Regions from separate parts of the Arthrobacter sp. TJ-265 genome, predicted to be linked through region 2. Evidence: predicted binding sites of a transcription regulator. Region 2 holds the regulator's gene; the other holds the start of a gene.
What was found. The regulator HspR, encoded in region 2, represses chaperone genes until heat shock. The targets are predictions, from matches to a motif close to AAGTTGAGTCNNNNNGACTCAACTT.

Region 1: the regulator HspR is predicted to act here: its motif matches at 6,189-6,213, upstream of AC4D2E_RS11615 (Hsp20/alpha crystallin family protein).

What each region holds. Positions count from the first base shown of each region.
Region 1 covers NZ_JBZCND010000003.1:9,195-17,738, reverse strand. The annotation lists gene ku (non-homologous end joining protein Ku) at 1-776, shown strand, start outside; gene AC4D2E_RS11650 (hypothetical protein) at 776-1,030, shown strand; gene nhaA (Na+/H+ antiporter NhaA) at 1,032-2,450, opposite strand; gene AC4D2E_RS11640 (potassium channel family protein) at 2,582-3,280, opposite strand; gene AC4D2E_RS11635 (TrkH family potassium uptake protein) at 3,273-4,757, opposite strand; gene AC4D2E_RS11630 (haloacid dehalogenase type II) at 4,859-5,530, opposite strand; gene AC4D2E_RS11625 (DUF2630 family protein) at 5,530-5,781, opposite strand; tRNA gene AC4D2E_RS11620 (tRNA-Val) at 5,976-6,049, shown strand; gene AC4D2E_RS11615 (Hsp20/alpha crystallin family protein) at 6,268-6,723, shown strand; gene AC4D2E_RS11610 (SDR family oxidoreductase) at 6,826-7,623, shown strand; gene AC4D2E_RS11605 (hypothetical protein) at 7,726-7,944, shown strand; gene pstS (phosphate ABC transporter substrate-binding protein PstS) at 8,023-8,544, shown strand, end outside.
Region 2 covers NZ_JBZCND010000001.1:42,930-51,473, forward strand. The annotation lists gene AC4D2E_RS00225 (DUF2252 domain-containing protein) at 1-378, shown strand, start outside; gene dnaK (molecular chaperone DnaK) at 517-2,388, shown strand; gene AC4D2E_RS00235 (nucleotide exchange factor GrpE) at 2,391-3,053, shown strand; gene AC4D2E_RS00240 (DnaJ C-terminal domain-containing protein) at 3,215-4,210, shown strand; gene AC4D2E_RS00245 (heat shock protein transcriptional repressor HspR) at 4,275-4,715, shown strand; gene AC4D2E_RS00250 (LacI family DNA-binding transcriptional regulator) at 4,712-5,770, opposite strand; gene pulA (pullulanase-type alpha-1,6-glucosidase) at 5,923-8,544, shown strand, end outside.

The DNA.
Region 1 (8,544 bases), on a different contig from region 2:
GCGCCACGGAGGACCACGACATCTCCCTGCACCAGGTGCACGACAAGGACGGCGGCCGCATCCGCTACCAGCGGCGCTGCGAGGTGTGCGGGGAGGTGGTCGACTTCAAGCACATCGACAAGGCGTTCGACGACGGCGAGCACACGGTGGTTCTGACGGACGAGGACCTCTCCGCCCTGCCGGTCGAGAGGAGCCGGGAGATCGAGGTGGTCGAGTTCGTCCCGAGCGACCAGATCGACCCCATCATGCTCGACCGCGCATACTTCCTGGAGCCCGACAGCACCTCGACCAAGGCCTATGTCCTGCTGCGACGCACGCTCGAGGAGACGGACCGCACGGCGATCGTGCAGTTCTCCCTCCGCCAGAAGAGCCGCCTCGCCGCCCTGCGCGTCCGGGGTGACGTCCTCATGCTCCAGACGCTCCTCTGGGACGACGAGGTGCGTGAGGCGTCCTTCCCGGCCCTCGAGGAGAAGGTGCGGATCTCGGCCAAGGAGAAGGAGATGTCGGCCGCCCTCGTGGACTCCTTCTCCACCGACTTCGATCCGGAGAACTTCACCGACGAGTACCAGGTGCAGCTGCGCACCCTGATCGACGCGAAGATCGAGAAGGGCGACACCCTCGACACCGAGGAGACATTCGGTGGCGCCAAGGACGAGGACGACGACGCCACCGTGCTGGACCTCATGGAGGCCCTGCGGCGCAGCGTCGAGAAGAACCGCGAGAAGAAGGCCGGGTCCGCGAAGGAGTCCGGCTCGTCCAGGAAGAAGGGTGCGTGATGGGTTTCTTCACCGACAGCCTCGGCCGCCAGACGGTCGCCCAGAAGCCGAACGCCCCGATCCTGGGGTGGGCGGTGCTCGGCGCGGCCTCCTTCCTGGCCCTCGACGAGGACAACCGCGAGCGCCTGCGCCGGGCCAGCGCCGTGTGCCTGGCCGTCTGGGCCGCCCTCGAGGTCGTCTCCGGGCGGAGCGGTTTCCGTCGCAGTGCTGGCGCACTGACCCTGTCCTGGCTCTGGCGGCGTGTGAACGCCTGACCTAGCGCTGCTCGAAGACGTCGGGGACGCCGTCGTTGTCCGCGTCGATCTTCTCCTGTTCCTCGATCTCGCGGTACCGCTTGTTCCGCCGGCGCAGCACCACGGCTGCGGCCAGCGCGGCGATCAGGGATCCGGCGAGGATGGCGACCTTCGCGTGGTCGTCCTCGGGCGTCCCCTGACCGAAGCCGAGTTCGCTGATGAGCAGCGACACCGTGAAGCCGACGCCCGCCAGCAGGGCGACGCCGACGATGTCCACCCAGGTGAGGTCGGGGTCCAGGCTCGCCTTGGTGGTCTTCGTGACGGCGAGGGTGGCCAGCAGGATGCCCACGGGCTTGCCGATGACGAGGGCCACCATGATGCCTACGGCGATGGGATCGGTGATGGCGCTCACGAGTCCCTCCAGGCCACCGATGGCTACTCCGGCGGAGAAGAAGGCGAAGACGGGGACGGCGAAGCCCGCGGACAGCGGGCGGATGCGGTGCTCGAGGGTGTCGGCCAGGCCGTCGGGCTGTACGTCGTGCGCCTTGGCCGGCCCGTCGGCCGGCTCGGTGTCGACGGGCTGCGCCGGGTCGTCGAGGTCGGACGCCTTCACGCCATGCGGGAGGACGGGGATGGCGAACCCGAGCAGGACACCGGCGACGGTGGCGTGCACCCCGGATTCGTGGACCAGGGCCCACACCACGAACCCTAGCGGGAGCAGGATCAGCCAGGGGGCCCAGGCCCGGCGCTGGAAGAAGGTCGGGAAGCGCTGCGCGAGGAAGGCGTAGACCACCAGCGGGACGATCGCGATCAGCAGTGGCGGGACGGAGATGTCCTCCGAGTAGAAGAACGCGATGATGCTGATCGCCAGGAGGTCGTCCACCACGGCGAGCGTCAGCAGGAAGATGCGCAGTGCGCTGGGGAGTGACGAGCCGACGACGGCGAGGACGGCCACCGCGAAGGCGATGTCGGTCGCGGTCGGGATCGCCCAGCCGCGCAATGCCTCGGGGCCGGCACTCAGCGTGATCGCGACATATACCAGTGCGGGAACGACGACTCCGCCGATCGCCGCTGCGACGGGCACGACCGCGCGGTCGAACTTGCGCAGGTCACCGGCGACGAACTCGCGCTTCAGCTCCAGGCCCGCGAGGAAGAAGAAGATGGCGAGCAGGCCGTCCGCGGCCCAGGCCCCGATACTCAGCTCGAGGTGCCAGGGCTCGTAGCCGAACCTGAAGTCACGGACCGCGAAGTAGGTGTCCGCCGCGGCGGTGTTCGCGAGGACGAGCGCCAGGACGGTGGCGAGGAGGAGCAGGCCTCCACCGACGGTCTCCTTGCGCAGGATGCCGGAGATGCGCAGGTGTTCCGGGTAGCTGCTGCGGCTGAAGACGGTGGCGCCGCGGGGTGGTCCGGGCGGACTGGACGGTGCGTGACTGGAGGTCATGGGTTCCTGGGATCGGGCTCGCTCGTATGAGCGCCGACCAGACTTCCCGGCTCACCAAGACCTCCAGCGTAGCGCGCGGGCGGAGCGGACCGTGAAAAAAGACGCCGCAGCAGGGGCCTTGCGCTGCCCGCTCAGACGAGGGAACTGAAGTGCTCGGCCTTGCCGGTCGGTCCCGCCACGATGATCTCGTCGTCGTCGTACAGGGTGGTTTGCGCTGTCGTGTAGTCCCATTCGCCGCCCTTGCGCTTGACGGCGACAACCGTGACGCCGTGTTTGGCGCGCAGGCCAGTCGTGCCGAGCTCGCGGTCCCAGTACTCCCGTGGCGGCCGGGTCTTGACCATGGCGAAGTTGTCCTCGAATTCGACGTAGTCGAGCATGGTGCCACGGACGAGGTGGGCGACGCGCTTGCCCATGTCGTGCTCGGGACGGATCACGCGCTCCACACCGAGCTGGGAGAGGATCTGGGCGTGCGGCTCGCTGACGGCCTTCGCCCAGATGGTGGGCCGATCGAAGCGTAGGAGGATCGACGTCGTCAGGATGCTCGCTTCCAGGTCGCTGCCGATGCCCACGACGACGCGGTCGAAGTCCGGCAGCGACAGCTGGCGCAGGGCCTCCTCCTTCGTGGTGTCGGCTCGCACCACGTGCGTGAGCAAGCCGTTGTAGGACTGGACGACATCCTCGTCGTCGTCGATCCCGAGGACTTCGGTCCCGGCGTTCTCGAGTTCGAGGGCCAAGGCACCTCCGAACCGGCCGAGGCCGATGACGGCGACGGAATCCGCGACGGTGGTCGCGGTGCCGGGCTTGGAGGAGAAGATGTGGTGCCTAGCCAATGAGGGGCCTTTCCTTCGGGTATTCGTAGTAGAGGGGTTTGGAGCGCAGCGCCAGCGCCGTGGCGAGAGTGACCGGGCCGAGGCGTCCGGCGAACATCACGAGGATCAGGACCACCTGGCCCGCGGACGGGATGCCGGCCGTGATGCCCGTGGAGAGGCCGACCGTCGCGAAGGCGGAGATCACCTCGAAGAGGATCCGGTCGAGGCCGAAGTCTGTGGTGAGCATGAGGAACATGGTTGCGGTGGTGACGAGCCCGACGGCGAGCAGGACGATCGAGATGGCCTGCCGCTGGGCGGAGCGGGGCAGGCGCTTGCCGAAGACGTTGACGGCGGCGCCTCCGCTGATCTCGGTGTAGAGGATGAAGAACAGCACGCCGAACGTGGTGATCTTCAGACCACCGGCTGTTCCGGCGGGGCCGCCTCCGATGAACATCAGCACGTCCATGACCAAGAGGGTCACCGGATCGAGGTGCGCGAAGTCGACGCTGTTGAAACCGGCCGTCCGTGTCATCACGGACTGGAAGAATCCCGCGAGGATCCGCTCCCGCGGCCGCATCGCCCCGAGGGTGGCGGGGTTGGACCACTCGACGAGGGTGATGCAGACAGTACCCAGGACCAGCAGGGCCACCGTGCCGCTCAGCACCAGTTTGGTGGTCATGTGCCACTTGCGGGGGTACCGGAAGTGGCGTCGGAGTTCGAAGAGGACCGGGAACCCCAGTCCGCCGATGATGACGGCGGCGCAGATCGGCAGGCAGATCCACGGGTCGCTCACGAATCCGATCAGGCTGTCGCTGAACAGCGCGAATCCGGCGTTGTTGAAGGCGGACACCGCGTGGAAGATCCCGAGCCACACCGCTTCCCCGAAGTCGTGGCCGTAGTGCAGCCGGAAGCGGGCGGCGAGCAGCACCGCCGTCACGGACTCCACGACCAGGGTGATCCGCAGGACGCCCAGGAGCACGGTGCGGACGTCGCCGAAACCCACGCTCTTGGTCTCCGCCGCCGTCGAGATGCGCGAGCGAAGGCCCATCCGGCGGGCCAAGAGGACACCCAGGAGGGAGGCGAAGGACATGATGCCGAAGCCGCCAACCTGAATCAGCCCCAGGATGATCACGTGGCCGGCACCGGTCCAGTAGACCGGCGTGTCGACGACGATCAGACCGGTGACGCAGACGGCGGAGGTGGCCGTGAAGAGCGCCTCGAGGAACGTGGCGCTTCCTGCTCCCACCTTCGAGCTCGGGAGCATCAGCAGCACCGTCCCGACGAGGATCGCCGCCCCGAAGCCCAGTACGATCACCTGGGCAGGATGGCGGGGACCGAGCCGTTCCAGCCGGACAGCGACGGTGTGTGCGGCCCGGTGCAGGCGGGCGGCCGCGGAACGGCGGAACTTCCGGACCGGTGCGGTGCGTGACGTGACGGGGATGCCCTCGACCTCCGGGGACGGTGCGACCGGTGCGGACGATCCGCACCGGTGGCTCATTCAACCCGACGACCGGTCGCGGACCTGGCGTCTTTACGCTTTCTTGATGCGCCCTGCGCCGTGAGGAGCCCTGCCTCCTGCAGCAGCTCGTTGGTCGAGCGTCAGGCCCGGACGAGGAGGTCCGGCAGATCGGCGATCGTCGGCACCTCGTGGTCCGGGCGTGTCATGACGGCCGGGTAGGGTCCCCCGGAGCGGTTGAGCCAGACCGTGCGGAGACCAGCCCGCGCTGCCCCGTCGACGTCCCACGGGTGGACCGCGACGAGCACGACGTCGTCCGCCGCCCGCTGTACCGCCCGGAGGGCGTAGGCATAGGACTCCGGGGCCGGCTTCCATCGCGGTGCGTCCTCGACGGACAGGACCGGGCCGACGTCGCCACGGACGCCTGCCCGCTCGAGGAGCACCTCCGCGGTCGCGGCAGCGCCGTTGGTGAGCGCTGCCAGCTCGAAGCCCCGGCCGGCCAGGGCCCGGAACCCCTCGACGACGTCCGGGTGGAGGGGCAGCCCCTGCAGGCTCGTCATCACGTGCGCGAGCGCATCGTCGACGTCCCGGTTGAGCGGCTGCCCCACGAGGACCGTGCGGAGGGCATCCTCGGCGACCTCGCCGAAGGGCACGTTGTCCCCTGCGGCCGTGAGGGCGAACCCGTCACGGAGCACCGAGGCGAACCACAGCGCGGCCAGCTGCGGAGGAGCACCGATCTCCTCGAAGTGCTGGGACATCCGCCCCATGTCCGAGAGGGTCTCGTTGACGTCGAACAGCACGAGGGGCAGGGCCACTACTGGCGGTACCCCTCCACCTGGCTGACGGGACGGGTGCCGGCATCGGCCGGGTTCTCTCCGGCGTCGGCCTTTGCCCGGCGCTGGCGCAGCAGGTCCCAGCACTGGTCGAGATCCTCCTCGACGCGCTTGAGGCGGGTGGCGTGGTCCTGCTGTTCGGCTCCCGCGCCGGCGTCCTGGGGCTGCTCACGGAGGTCGTGCTCTTCCTGGACGAGTGTCTGGATGCGCTGCAGGATGTCCTGGTTGTCCATGGTGCTGTCCCTTCGTGGGGTGGTGCCCGGCAGGCGTCCAAGACGCTCAGCAGGCTTTCCTTCAGGCTACTGAGGCAGCACAGCGATGACCAGCACGGCTATCGGCGGAAGTCCGGACGCGACCACACCCGCACTGCCGTACCGGGGGAATTTGGCGCGGCGCCCGGATGGCCTAAGCTATGGGAGAACCAGTTGCCTGTGTAGCTCAGTCTGGTAGAGCATCCGCTTCACACGCGGAAGGCCCGGGGATCGAGGCCCCGCGCAGGCACGAAAATCGGCTGGAGACAGCACCACGGAGAAGGTCCGTACCGATACGTCGGTACGGACCTTCTCCGCGTCCCGGGGTTTTCGTTCTGAGCGAACACCACCCCTTAGCACTCGCCGCGTCCGAGTGCTAACATTTTTCGTAGTTGAGCGGAGGACGCTCAACCCAGAAGAACCAACCACCTGCCGGTGGCATCAGCGAAGGAGTTGTTTCCCGTGGCCATGAAATTTGATCCTTTCCGCGAGCTGGACCGCGTGACCGGCGCCCTGCTGGAGGGCCGCTCCGGACTGCGCCTCATGCCGATGGACCTCTATCGGGAGAAGGACCACTACGTCCTCTCCGCGGACCTCCCGGGCATCGACCCGGGATCGGTCGACATCGACGTCGACGGCCAGCTCCTGACGATCCGCGCCGAGCGCACGCTGCGCAGTGCCGAGGGCGTCAAGTGGCTGACCCGCGAGCGTGAGAGCGGTTCGTTCCTGCGCCAGCTCAACCTCGGCCAAGGCGTCGACACGGAGGGTATCGCCGCCCGCTACGAGAACGGCGTCCTCAGCGTGACGATCCCCGTCATCGAGCGCGCGAGGCCCCGCAAGATCGAGGTGGTCAGCGGAGAGTCCGCCGAGCCGGTGCAGTCCTCCGTTTCCGGATCGACCCCCCAGGGCGCCGTCGACGCGTAGGACCGCCCACCCGAGTACTCCCGGACAACCGCCCGGGGGTACTCGGCGTCGATCCCCACGTTCCCCTTGCATGCTGCGCGGCCGGGTGCGGAGGATGGGGGCATGGACTTCACACCGAGCAGAGCAATCGTCACCGGTTCCGATTCCGGCATCGGCCGCGCAACGGCCATCGCCCTCGCCGCGGCGGGCTGCGACGTCGGCGTCACCTGGCACTCCGACCGGGAGGGAGCCGAGGAGACCGCGCGGCTCGTACGGGAGAAGGGAGTGCGGGCCGCCGTCGTACGGCTCGACACCACGGACGCGCCGGCCTGCGGCGACGTCGTCGACCAGCTCGCTCACGAACTCGGCGGACTCGACGTCTTCGTCAACAACGCCGGTGTCAACGGAGGCACCATGTTCATGGAGACGGACTGGGACACGTGGCGCGGCACCATGGGCGCGAACCTCGACGGTGCGTTCGTCTGTCTCCAGCGCGCGGCACGGCACATGATCGACGGCGGTCGGGGTGGACGCATCATCGCCGTGACCAGCGTGCACCAGGAGCAGCCCCGCGTGGGATCGGCGGCGTACGACGCCTCCAAGCACGGCCTCGGCGGTCTCATCCGGACCATCGCCCTCGAACTGGCGGACCGGGGCATCACCGCCAACGCCGTGCTGCCCGGCGAGATCAACACCCCCATGAACGACTCCGAGGAACAGGACCCCCACTCCATGGACCGTCCCGGCATCCCGCTCGGACGCCCCGGCGCGCCCGAGGAGATCGCGGACGTCGTGGCCTTCCTCGCCTCCGGTGCCTCCAGCTACGTCAACGGGGCCTCGTTCGTGGTCGACGGCGGCATGCTCCTCATGGGACCCCAGGCGGGGTCGCACCTGACGAGCGGGGACTGGCGAACCCTGTGACCTCGCCGCGACGAAAGCGGCCTCAACCTTCAGCAGCCATTCACGCCCCGTTCAGGAAGCGTGGCTAGCGTTGGAGTCCCGGAACCCTCCGAAAGGCCCACCATGAACGCTCTCCCTGCAGCCCCCGATGCCGAGGTCCAGGACTGGTCGCGCTTCAAGCGCGGCCAGCACGTCACCCTCCACCACGCCACGGGCCCCCAGCTCGGCGGTGTGCTGGACATGAGGACCGATGACGCCTCCGTGGTGTGGATCCTGCTGAACGACGGCGGCGGCCGGCGGCTCGTCCACCGGGCGGACGGCTACCGCCTCCGTCACGCCTGACCCGCCCCGCCCGCCGAGGGTCCGTCCACCTGCCGTCCACCTTGGGTTCACCGGACGGCCACCTGTAACGTGACCGGGGTGAGAATTCGTACCGCCCTGTCCCTGACGCTCGCCGTCACCCTCGGCCTGACCGCCTGCGGATCCGACTATCCCCTCGGGCCGGAGCAGGAAGCGGCGGCCAGGAACGGCGACATGGGACTCCAGGGCGCAGTGACGGCCTCCGGGTCCTCGGCTCAGGGACCGGCCATGGATGCGTGGCGCACGGGGTTCTCCGCCCTGTACCCCCGAGCGCAGGTGCAGTACTCGCCCGATGGTTCCGGTGCGGGACGCGGTGCGCTGCTCGCAGGCGCCGTGGGCTTCGCCGGCTCGGATGCCTACCTCAGCGACGAGGAACTCGCGGAGTCCACAGAGGCGTGCGGACCGGACGGCGCCTTCAACATCCCCGCCTACGTCTCGCCGATCAGCGTGGCGTTCAACCTGCCCGGGATATCGGCACTGAACCTTGACGCCGCCACCGTCGCCCGGATCTTCCGCGGTGAGATCACCAGGTGGGACGATCCCGCAATCACCGCGCAGAACGACGTCGACCTCCCCGCGCTG
Region 2 (8,544 bases):
CTGCAGACCCACACCGACCCGTTCCTCGGCTACACGACGATCCGCGGCGTCTCCTTCGTGGTGTCGGAGCTCTCGCCCTACAAGCGGGACCTCTCCTGGGAGGACCTCACCGAGCCCGAGCAGATGGTGCCGGTGCTCGAGGCGCTGGGGCAGGCGACGGCGAAGATCCACTGCTCGACCGACGAGGACAGCGACCATGACCTCGTACCGTTCCGCACCGAGACCGCCATCCTGGCCGCCGTGGACCGCTCACGCGAGGACTTCCTCGAGGACATCGTCGGGTTCGGAGAGGCCTACGCGGCCACGGTGCGCGAGGACCACGCGCTCTTCGTGGACGCCTTCCGCGAAGGACTCATCACCGCCGTACCGGCCGCCTAGAGGCCGGAGTTGAGTCGATCGGACTCAACTCCGTTTGGACCTGACCCGGCCGGCCCGTATACTTGAGTGCAGAACGCTCAATCTACGCGCCCGGCGGATGAGCGCCTCGCAAACCCCGGGCAGTCGAAAGGAATTTGCATGTCACGTGCAGTAGGTATTGACCTCGGAACCACCAACTCGGTCGTCTCGGTTCTCGAAGGCGGCGAGCCCACCGTCATCGCGAACGCCGAGGGCGCCCGCACCACGCCGTCGATCGTCGCATTCTCCAAGTCCGGCGAGGTCCTGGTGGGCGAGATCGCCAAGCGCCAGGCAGTCAACAACATCGACCGCACCATCGCGTCGGTCAAGCGCCACATGGGAACCGACTGGAACGTCGCCATCGACGACAAGAAGTACACGCCGCAGGAGATCTCGGCGCGCATCCTCCAGAAGCTCAAGACCGACGCCGAGAGCTACCTCGGCGAGAAGGTCACCGACGCCGTGATCACCGTGCCGGCGTACTTCAACGACGCCGAGCGCCAGGCCACCAAGGAGGCCGGCGAGGTCGCGGGCCTGAAGGTGCTGCGTATCGTCAACGAGCCCACCGCCGCGGCCCTCGCCTACGGCCTGGACAAGGGCAAGGAGGACGAGCTGATCCTCGTGTTCGACCTCGGCGGCGGAACGTTCGACGTCTCCCTGCTCGAAGTCGGCAAGGACGAGGACGCCTTCTCCACCATCCAGGTCCGCTCGACCGCCGGTGACAACCGCCTCGGTGGCGACGACTGGGACCAGCGCGTCGTGGACTACCTGCTCTCGCAGGCCAAGGCCAAGGGCGCCGACCTCTCCAAGGACAAGATCGCCCTGCAGAGGCTGAAGGAAGCCGCCGAGCAGGCCAAGAAGGAACTGTCCTCGGCGACGTCCACCAACATCTCCCTGCAGTACCTCTCGGTGACGCCGGACGGCCCCGTCCACCTCGACGAGCACCTCTCCCGCGCCAAGTTCCAGGACCTCACCAAGGACCTCCTGGACCGCACGAAGAAGCCGTTCCACGACGTCATCACCGAAGCCGGCATCAAGGTGGCCGACATCGACCACATCGTCCTGGTCGGCGGCTCCACCCGCATGCCCGCCGTCGGCGAGCTCGTCAAGGAGCTCGCGGGCGGCAAGGAGCCCAACAAGGGCGTCAACCCGGACGAGGTCGTGGCCGTCGGTGCCGCGCTGCAGGCCGGTGTCCTGAAGGGCGAGCGCAAGGACGTCCTCCTCATCGACGTCACCCCGCTGTCCCTGGGCATCGAGACCAAGGGCGGCATGATGACCAAGCTCATCGAGCGCAACACGGCCATCCCCACCAAGCGCAGCGAGACCTTCACCACGGCGGACGACAACCAGCCGTCGGTGGCCATCCAGGTGTTCCAGGGCGAGCGTGAGTTCACGCGTGACAACAAGCCGCTGGGCACGTTCGAGCTGACCGGCATCGCACCGGCTCCGCGCGGCGTCCCGCAGGTCGAGGTCACGTTCGACATCGACGCCAACGGCATCGTGCACGTGTCCGCCAAGGACAAGGGCACCGGCACCGAGCAGTCGATGACCATCACCGGTGGTTCCTCGCTCTCCAAGGAGGACATCGACCGCATGGTGCGCGAGGCCGAGGAGCACGCCGCCGAGGACAAGAAGCGCCGCGAGGCCGCTGACATCCGCAACGGCGCCGAGCAGCTCGCCTACTCGGTGGACAAGCTGATCGCCGACAACGCGGACAAGCTGCCCGAGGAGGTCAGGACCGAGGTCCAGGCCGACGTCGACGCCCTCAAGAAGGCCCTGGAGACGCAGGACAACGACGACGAGGTCAAGGCGGCCTTCGAGAAGCTGCAGGCCTCGCAGTCCAAGCTCGGCGAAGCGATCTACGCCTCGGCGCAGCAGGACGCCGGCCAGGCCGGCGCAGCGCCCGCCGACGACCAGCCAGCCTCCGCCGGTACCGACGAGGACATCGTCGACGCCGAAGTGGTTGACGAAGACACCAGCGAGAAGAAGTAGTCATGCCGCACCACGGAAACGAAGAAGAGCACCAGTCGGAACCGGTGAACTCATCCGACAGCCGGAGGATCGACCCCGAGACAGGCGAAGTCCGTGGGCAGCAGCAGGACGCCGGCGAGCCGGCCGCGGAGGAATCCGCGGCCGGAGCGCAGGCCACGCCCGCAGCCGACGCTTCCGACGGGGACGCCCTGGCCCAGGCCGAGGCCATTCTGAACGAGGCCGGTGCCGAGGGCGAGAGCAACCCGGCGGTGGACGTCGTCGCGGAGCTCCGCAACGACCTGCTCCGCCTGCAGGCGGAGTACGTCAACTACCGGCGCCGCGTCGAGCGTGACCGGGACGTCGCCCGCGACCAGGCGGTCATCGGCGTCCTCAACTCGCTGATGCCCGTCCTCGACGACATCGACGCCGCCCGTCAGCACGGCGATCTCGCGGAGGGACCGTTCGCGGCCATCGCGGGCAAGCTCGAGAACGTCCTGAAGACGTACGAACTGACCCGGATCGACGAGATCGGCGTCGCGTTCGACCCGAACGTCCACGAGGCGCTCATCCAGCAGCCGAGTGCGGACGTCCAGGCCGACAGCGTCAGCCAGATCCTCCGCGCGGGCTACCGCAAGGGGGAGCGCGTCCTCCGGGCCGCCCAGGTGATCGTGGCAGTGCCGGAGTAATCAGCGGCACGGGCGCCGGGACAGTTCCCGAACGGCGGCAATGAAATTCCTGAGGGCCTTGGCGGCCCTTGGAATATTGAAGCCGCCTTCCTCGGGAACTGTCCCGGCGTAGCACGCTTACCCACTTTTCGAATCGGAAGAACAACGGAAGGAGACGCCCAGTGGCTAGTCAGGATTGGGTCGACAAGGATTTCTACAAGATCCTGGGTGTCTCCAAGGACGCGTCCGGCGACGACATCAAGAAGGCGTACCGGAAGCTCGCGCGCAAGCACCACCCGGACCAGAACCAGGGGGCTGCGGCGTCGGAGCGCACCTTCAAGGATGTGTCGGAGGCCTACTCCGTCCTGTCCGACGCCGAGCAGCGCCAGCAGTACGACGCCATCCGCGCGATGGGCGGCGGCGCGCGCTTCTCCGCAGGCGGAACAGGCGGCGGCGCCGGGGCCAACGCCGGCTTCGAGGACGTCTTCGGCAACCTCTTCGGCCAGGGCGCAGGCACCCGCCAGCGCACCGGTTTCTCGAACGGCAACCTGCCCCCCGAGTTCGCCGACCTGCTCGGTGGCGGGGGCATGGGCGGCGGCGGCTTCCCCGGCGGGTTCCAGTCCACCCGCCCGCAGAAGGGCGCGGACCGCACGGCGAGCACGTCCATCTCCTTCGCCGGTGCCATCAACGGCACGACGATCGGCCTGCGCGAACCCTCCGGGGAGCAGATCGACGTCCGGATCCCGGCCGGGATCCGCGACGGCCAGAAGGTCCGGGTCAAGGGCAAGGGCCAGCCGGGCCAGGCCGGTCCCGGTGACCTCATGGTCAGCGTCAGCGTGAAGGAGCATCCGCTCTTCAAGCGCGACGGCGACAACATCCGCCTGCACGTGCCCGTCAGCTTCCCGGAGGCGGCGCTGGGCGCCGAGATCCAGGTGCCGACGCTCAGCGGCGAGATGGTCACGATGCGGGTACCCGCCGGCACGCCGTCGGGCAGGACCCTCCGGCTCAAGGGCCGTGGGGTGAAGACCTCGAAGACGACCGGTGACCTGCTGGTGGTCGTCGACGTCGTCGTTCCGCAGAACCTCTCGAAGGAGGCGGAAGCGGCGGTGGAGACGTTCCGCGCCGCCACGAAGGACGCGGATCCGCGGGCGGGCCTGGCCGCGAAGGCGCGCCTGTAGCAGGACGTTCGCGCAGTACCTCCGAGCAGCATCCGGGAGCATCGGCAACGGAAGGAGACCCGCCATGGACCACACCTTGCCCATCTATGTCATCTCGGTGGCCGCCGAGCTCGCCGACATGCACCCCCAGACGCTCCGCCAGTACGACCGCCTGGGCCTCGTGACGCCGAGCCGGGCGCCGGGCCGTGCGCGGCGCTACTCCCAGAAGGACGTCAGTACGCTGCGCGAGATCCAGCGACTCTCGCACGAAGGGGTGTCGCTGGAGGGTATCCGGCGGATCCTCGACCTCGAGAACCAGGTCGCGGCGCTCCAGGCGCGCGTCGCGGAACTGACCTCCGAACTGGCGGCCCGCCACGTCCACGCCGAATCGAGCCGGGTCTTCGCCGCCGGTCTCGCGGGGGACGTCGTCACCCTCGTCCGCGGGCAGCGTCCCCGCCCCCGCAGCCAGGCCCTCATGGTGTGGCGCCCCGAGTCGGCGCGCACCTCCACCCAGGCGTTCAACTAGCCCCCGGAGGACCCGGGGCCGGTCCGCACCGCGGGCCCCGCCCCGGTGGAGCCGCGGACCACCAGGTCCGCCTGGAACAGGATCTCGTTCCGCGAGGCCCGGTCCCCGTCCAGTTCGGTGACCAGCGCGTGGACGGCGGCCTCCGCCATCGCCGCCACGTTCTGCCGCAGGGTCGTCAGCGGCGGATCGGTGAAGGCCATGAGCGGGGAATCGTCGAAACCCACCACCGAGATGTCCTCCGGCACCCGCAGGCCGCGGGTCCGGGCGGCACGGACGGCGCCGAGGGCCATCACATCGGAGGCGCAGACGATCGCCGTGTGTCCCGCGTCGATGAGCTCGTTCGCTGCGCTCTGCCCGCCCTCGATGGTGAACATGCTCGTCGCGACGTGCGGCTCGGCGTCGTCCTCGCCGAGGAACTGGACGAGCCCGGAGCGGAAACCCTCCAGCTTGCGACGGCTCGGGATGAAACGGTCGGGGCCCGTCGCGAAGCCCACGCGCTGGTGGCCCTGCGCCACGAGGTGCCGGACGGCCGTGCGGATGGCGGTGGCGTCGTCGTTGGAGACGGATGGCGCGTCGATCTCGGGCCTGGCCCCGTTGACGAGCACGAACGGCACCCGGCCGCGCAGCCGCCGGTAGCGCTCCATGCTCGCCCGGCCGTCGGAGTGGGCGGCGCAGACGAAGATGATCCCGCTGACGCCCTGGTCCAGCATGAGGGCGACGTACTCGTCCTCGGTGATGCCCCCGCCCGGTAGGGTGCACAGGGCAGGGATGTAGTCGTTGGGTGCCAGCAGGGCCGCGATGGCGCCGGCGAAGGCCGGGAAGATGGGGTTCACGAGGTCCGGGACCACGACGCCGATCTGCCCCTTGGAGCGCCCGGCCGTGCGGGAGGGCCGCTCGTAGCCCAGGCTGTCCATCGCCGCGAGGACGGCCTCCCGGGTCTCCTGGGAAGCACCGCCCTTGCCGTTCAGGACGCGCGACACGGTGGGGACGCTGACGCCGGCAGTGCGGGCGACGTCGTCCAGGCGTGGCCGCTCGCGACGCTTCCCGGGGGTCATGGCCCTAATCTAGCGCAGGCCGCGGGCGCTCCCGAAAGATTGCGTGAAAGTTTTGCGAAGACCTTCTGCTCAGCCCCCGGCGTCCCTAGGGTAAGAGTATCCACTCCTCCTCAGTCCGGCCTGCAGCGACGCATGGCCGGGGAAGGACCACCATGACCCTGAACACCACGGATACGGGCCGGACCGGCGGAAGGCCGCCCCTTCGGCGCCGGTCCCGGCTCGCCGCCGTCGTCCTGACCGCGCCGCTCCTCGCGACCCTCATGCCTGCGCCCGCCCTGGCCGACCACACGACGCCGCCGGGTACGGTCGCGCTCGTGGGCTCCCTGCAAGCGGAACTCGGCTGTCCCGACGACTGGCAGCCGGAGTGCGCAGCCACCAGACTCGTACCCGTGGACGGCTCGCCGGACACCTGGTCGGCGACCTTCGATGTCCCCGCCGGATCCTACGAGTACAAGGTGGCGCTGAATGAGTCCTGGGGCGAGAACTACGGCGCCGACGGCGCTGCCGGTGGCGCGAATCTCGCGCTGCAGGCTCCGGGCGGCCCCGTGACCTTCACCTACGACCACCGCACGCACGTCATCTCGAGCGACGCGCCCCCGGCGCCCACGGGGTCGACGGCGGCGCACTGGCTCACCGCGGACACCCTCGCCTGGGGTGCGGAGCTGCCGGAGGACGCCCGCTTCCGGCTGTACTCCGCCCCGGAGGGCGGACTCGTCGCCGAGGACGATCGTGTCACGGGTGGCACCTACCTCGACCTCCAGCGCGGCAGCGATGACCTGCCTGCGGATCTCGCCGCCCGGTACCCGCACCTGGCCGACCTCATGACCGTGACGCTCGGGAAGAAGGACGCCCGGAAGGCCGGTGAACTCCTCAGGGGTCAGCTGCTCCTCGCCGCCGTCGGGCCGGACGGGAAGGTCCTGGCCACCACCGGCGTCCAGGTGCCCGGAGTGCTCGACGACCTCTACGCAGGAGCCGAACGCCGGCAGCTCGGCCTCAGCTGGAAGGGCAGGAAGCCGCACCTCGACCTGTGGGCCCCGACGGCGCGCAGCGTCTCCGTACAGGTCTTCCGCGACGGCTCGGGCGGCGAGCCGATCGCCACGCGCCCCCTGCGCGCGGGCAAGGACGGCGTCTGGAGCGTCGACGGCGAGAAGGACTGGAACGGTGCGTACTACCTCTACGACGTCGAGGTCTTCGTCCCCGAGACCGGCGCCGTGGAACGCAACCTCGTGACCGACCCCTACAGCGTCGGCCTGTCCACGAACTCGGAGCGTTCACTGATCGTGGACCTCACGGATCCGGCGCTCATGCCGTCGTCGTGGTCCACCCTGCCGAAACCTGTCCTCGAGCGCCCCGAGGAGCTGTCCGTCTACGAACTCCACGTGCGGGACTTCTCCATCTCCGACGCCACCGTGCCCGAGGCCGAACGCGGCACGTACGCCGCATTCAGCCGGCCGGACAGCGCCGGCATGCAGCGGCTCTCGGAGCTGGCCGACAACGGGCTCAACGCCATCCACCTCCTGCCCGTGAACGACATCGGCACCATCGAGGAGGACCGGGCGCGGCAGTCCGAACCCGCCTGCGACCTCGAGGCGTTCGCCCCGGACAGCACCGGACAGCAGCAGTGCGTCACCGACGTCGCCGCCCGGGACGGCTTCAACTGGGGCTACGACCCGCTGCACTACACGACGCCGGAGGGCTCCTACTCCACGAACCCCGAGGACGCCACGCGCATCCGCGAGTTCCGCGGCATGATCGCCTCGCTCAACGGGTCCGGGCTGCGGGTCATCCAGGACATCGTCTACAACCACACCGCGGGTGCCGGCCAGTCGTCGGAGAACAACCTCGACCGGATCGTGCCCGGCTACTACCACCGCCTCGACCCCGAGTCGGGTGCCGTCGAGACCTCGACCTGCTGCCCGAACACGGCGACCGAACACACCATGATGGGCAAGCTGATGGTCGACTCGATCGTGACGCTCGCGCGCACTTACAAGCTCGACGGCTTCCGGTTCGACCTCATGGGGCACCACTCGAAGCAGAACATCCTCGACGTCCGTGCGGCCCTCGACACGCTGACCCTCGAGCGCGACGGCGTGGACGGCACGTCCATCTACCTCTACGGCGAGGGCTGGAACTTCGGGGAGGTCGCGGACAACGCCCGGTTCGTCCAGGCCACGCAGGCCACCATGGCCGGCACAGGCATCGGCACGTTCAACGACCGGCTCCGCGATGCCGTGCGCGGCGGCGGACCCTTCGACGACGACCCCCGGATCCAGGGCTTCGCCTCCGGGCTGCTGACCGACCCGAACGGCGTCGCCGGCAACGGCACCACGGCCGAACAGCGCGCCGAGCTGCTGCTGTCGCAGGACCAGATCCGGGTGGGGCTCACCGGCAACCTGAGGGACTACACGTTCACCGACCGCACCGGCCGGCAGGTCACGGGCGCCGACGTCGACTACAACGGGTCGCCGACCGGGTACGCCGCGGACCCGCAGGAGAGCATCACCTACGTGGAGGCGCACGACAACGAGACGCTCTTCGACGCGCTCGCGTTCAAGCTGCCGGCCGACACCCCGATGGCCGACCGCATCAGGATGCAGACGCTGGCGCTGTCCACCACGGCCCTCGGCCAGGGGGTCTCCTTCTGGCACGCGGGAGGCGAGGCGCTGCGCAGCAAGTCGCTGGACCGCAACAGCTACGACTCCGGCGACTGGTTCAACATCCTCGACCACACGGGCACGGACAACGGCTTCGGCCGGGGGCTGCCGCCGCGG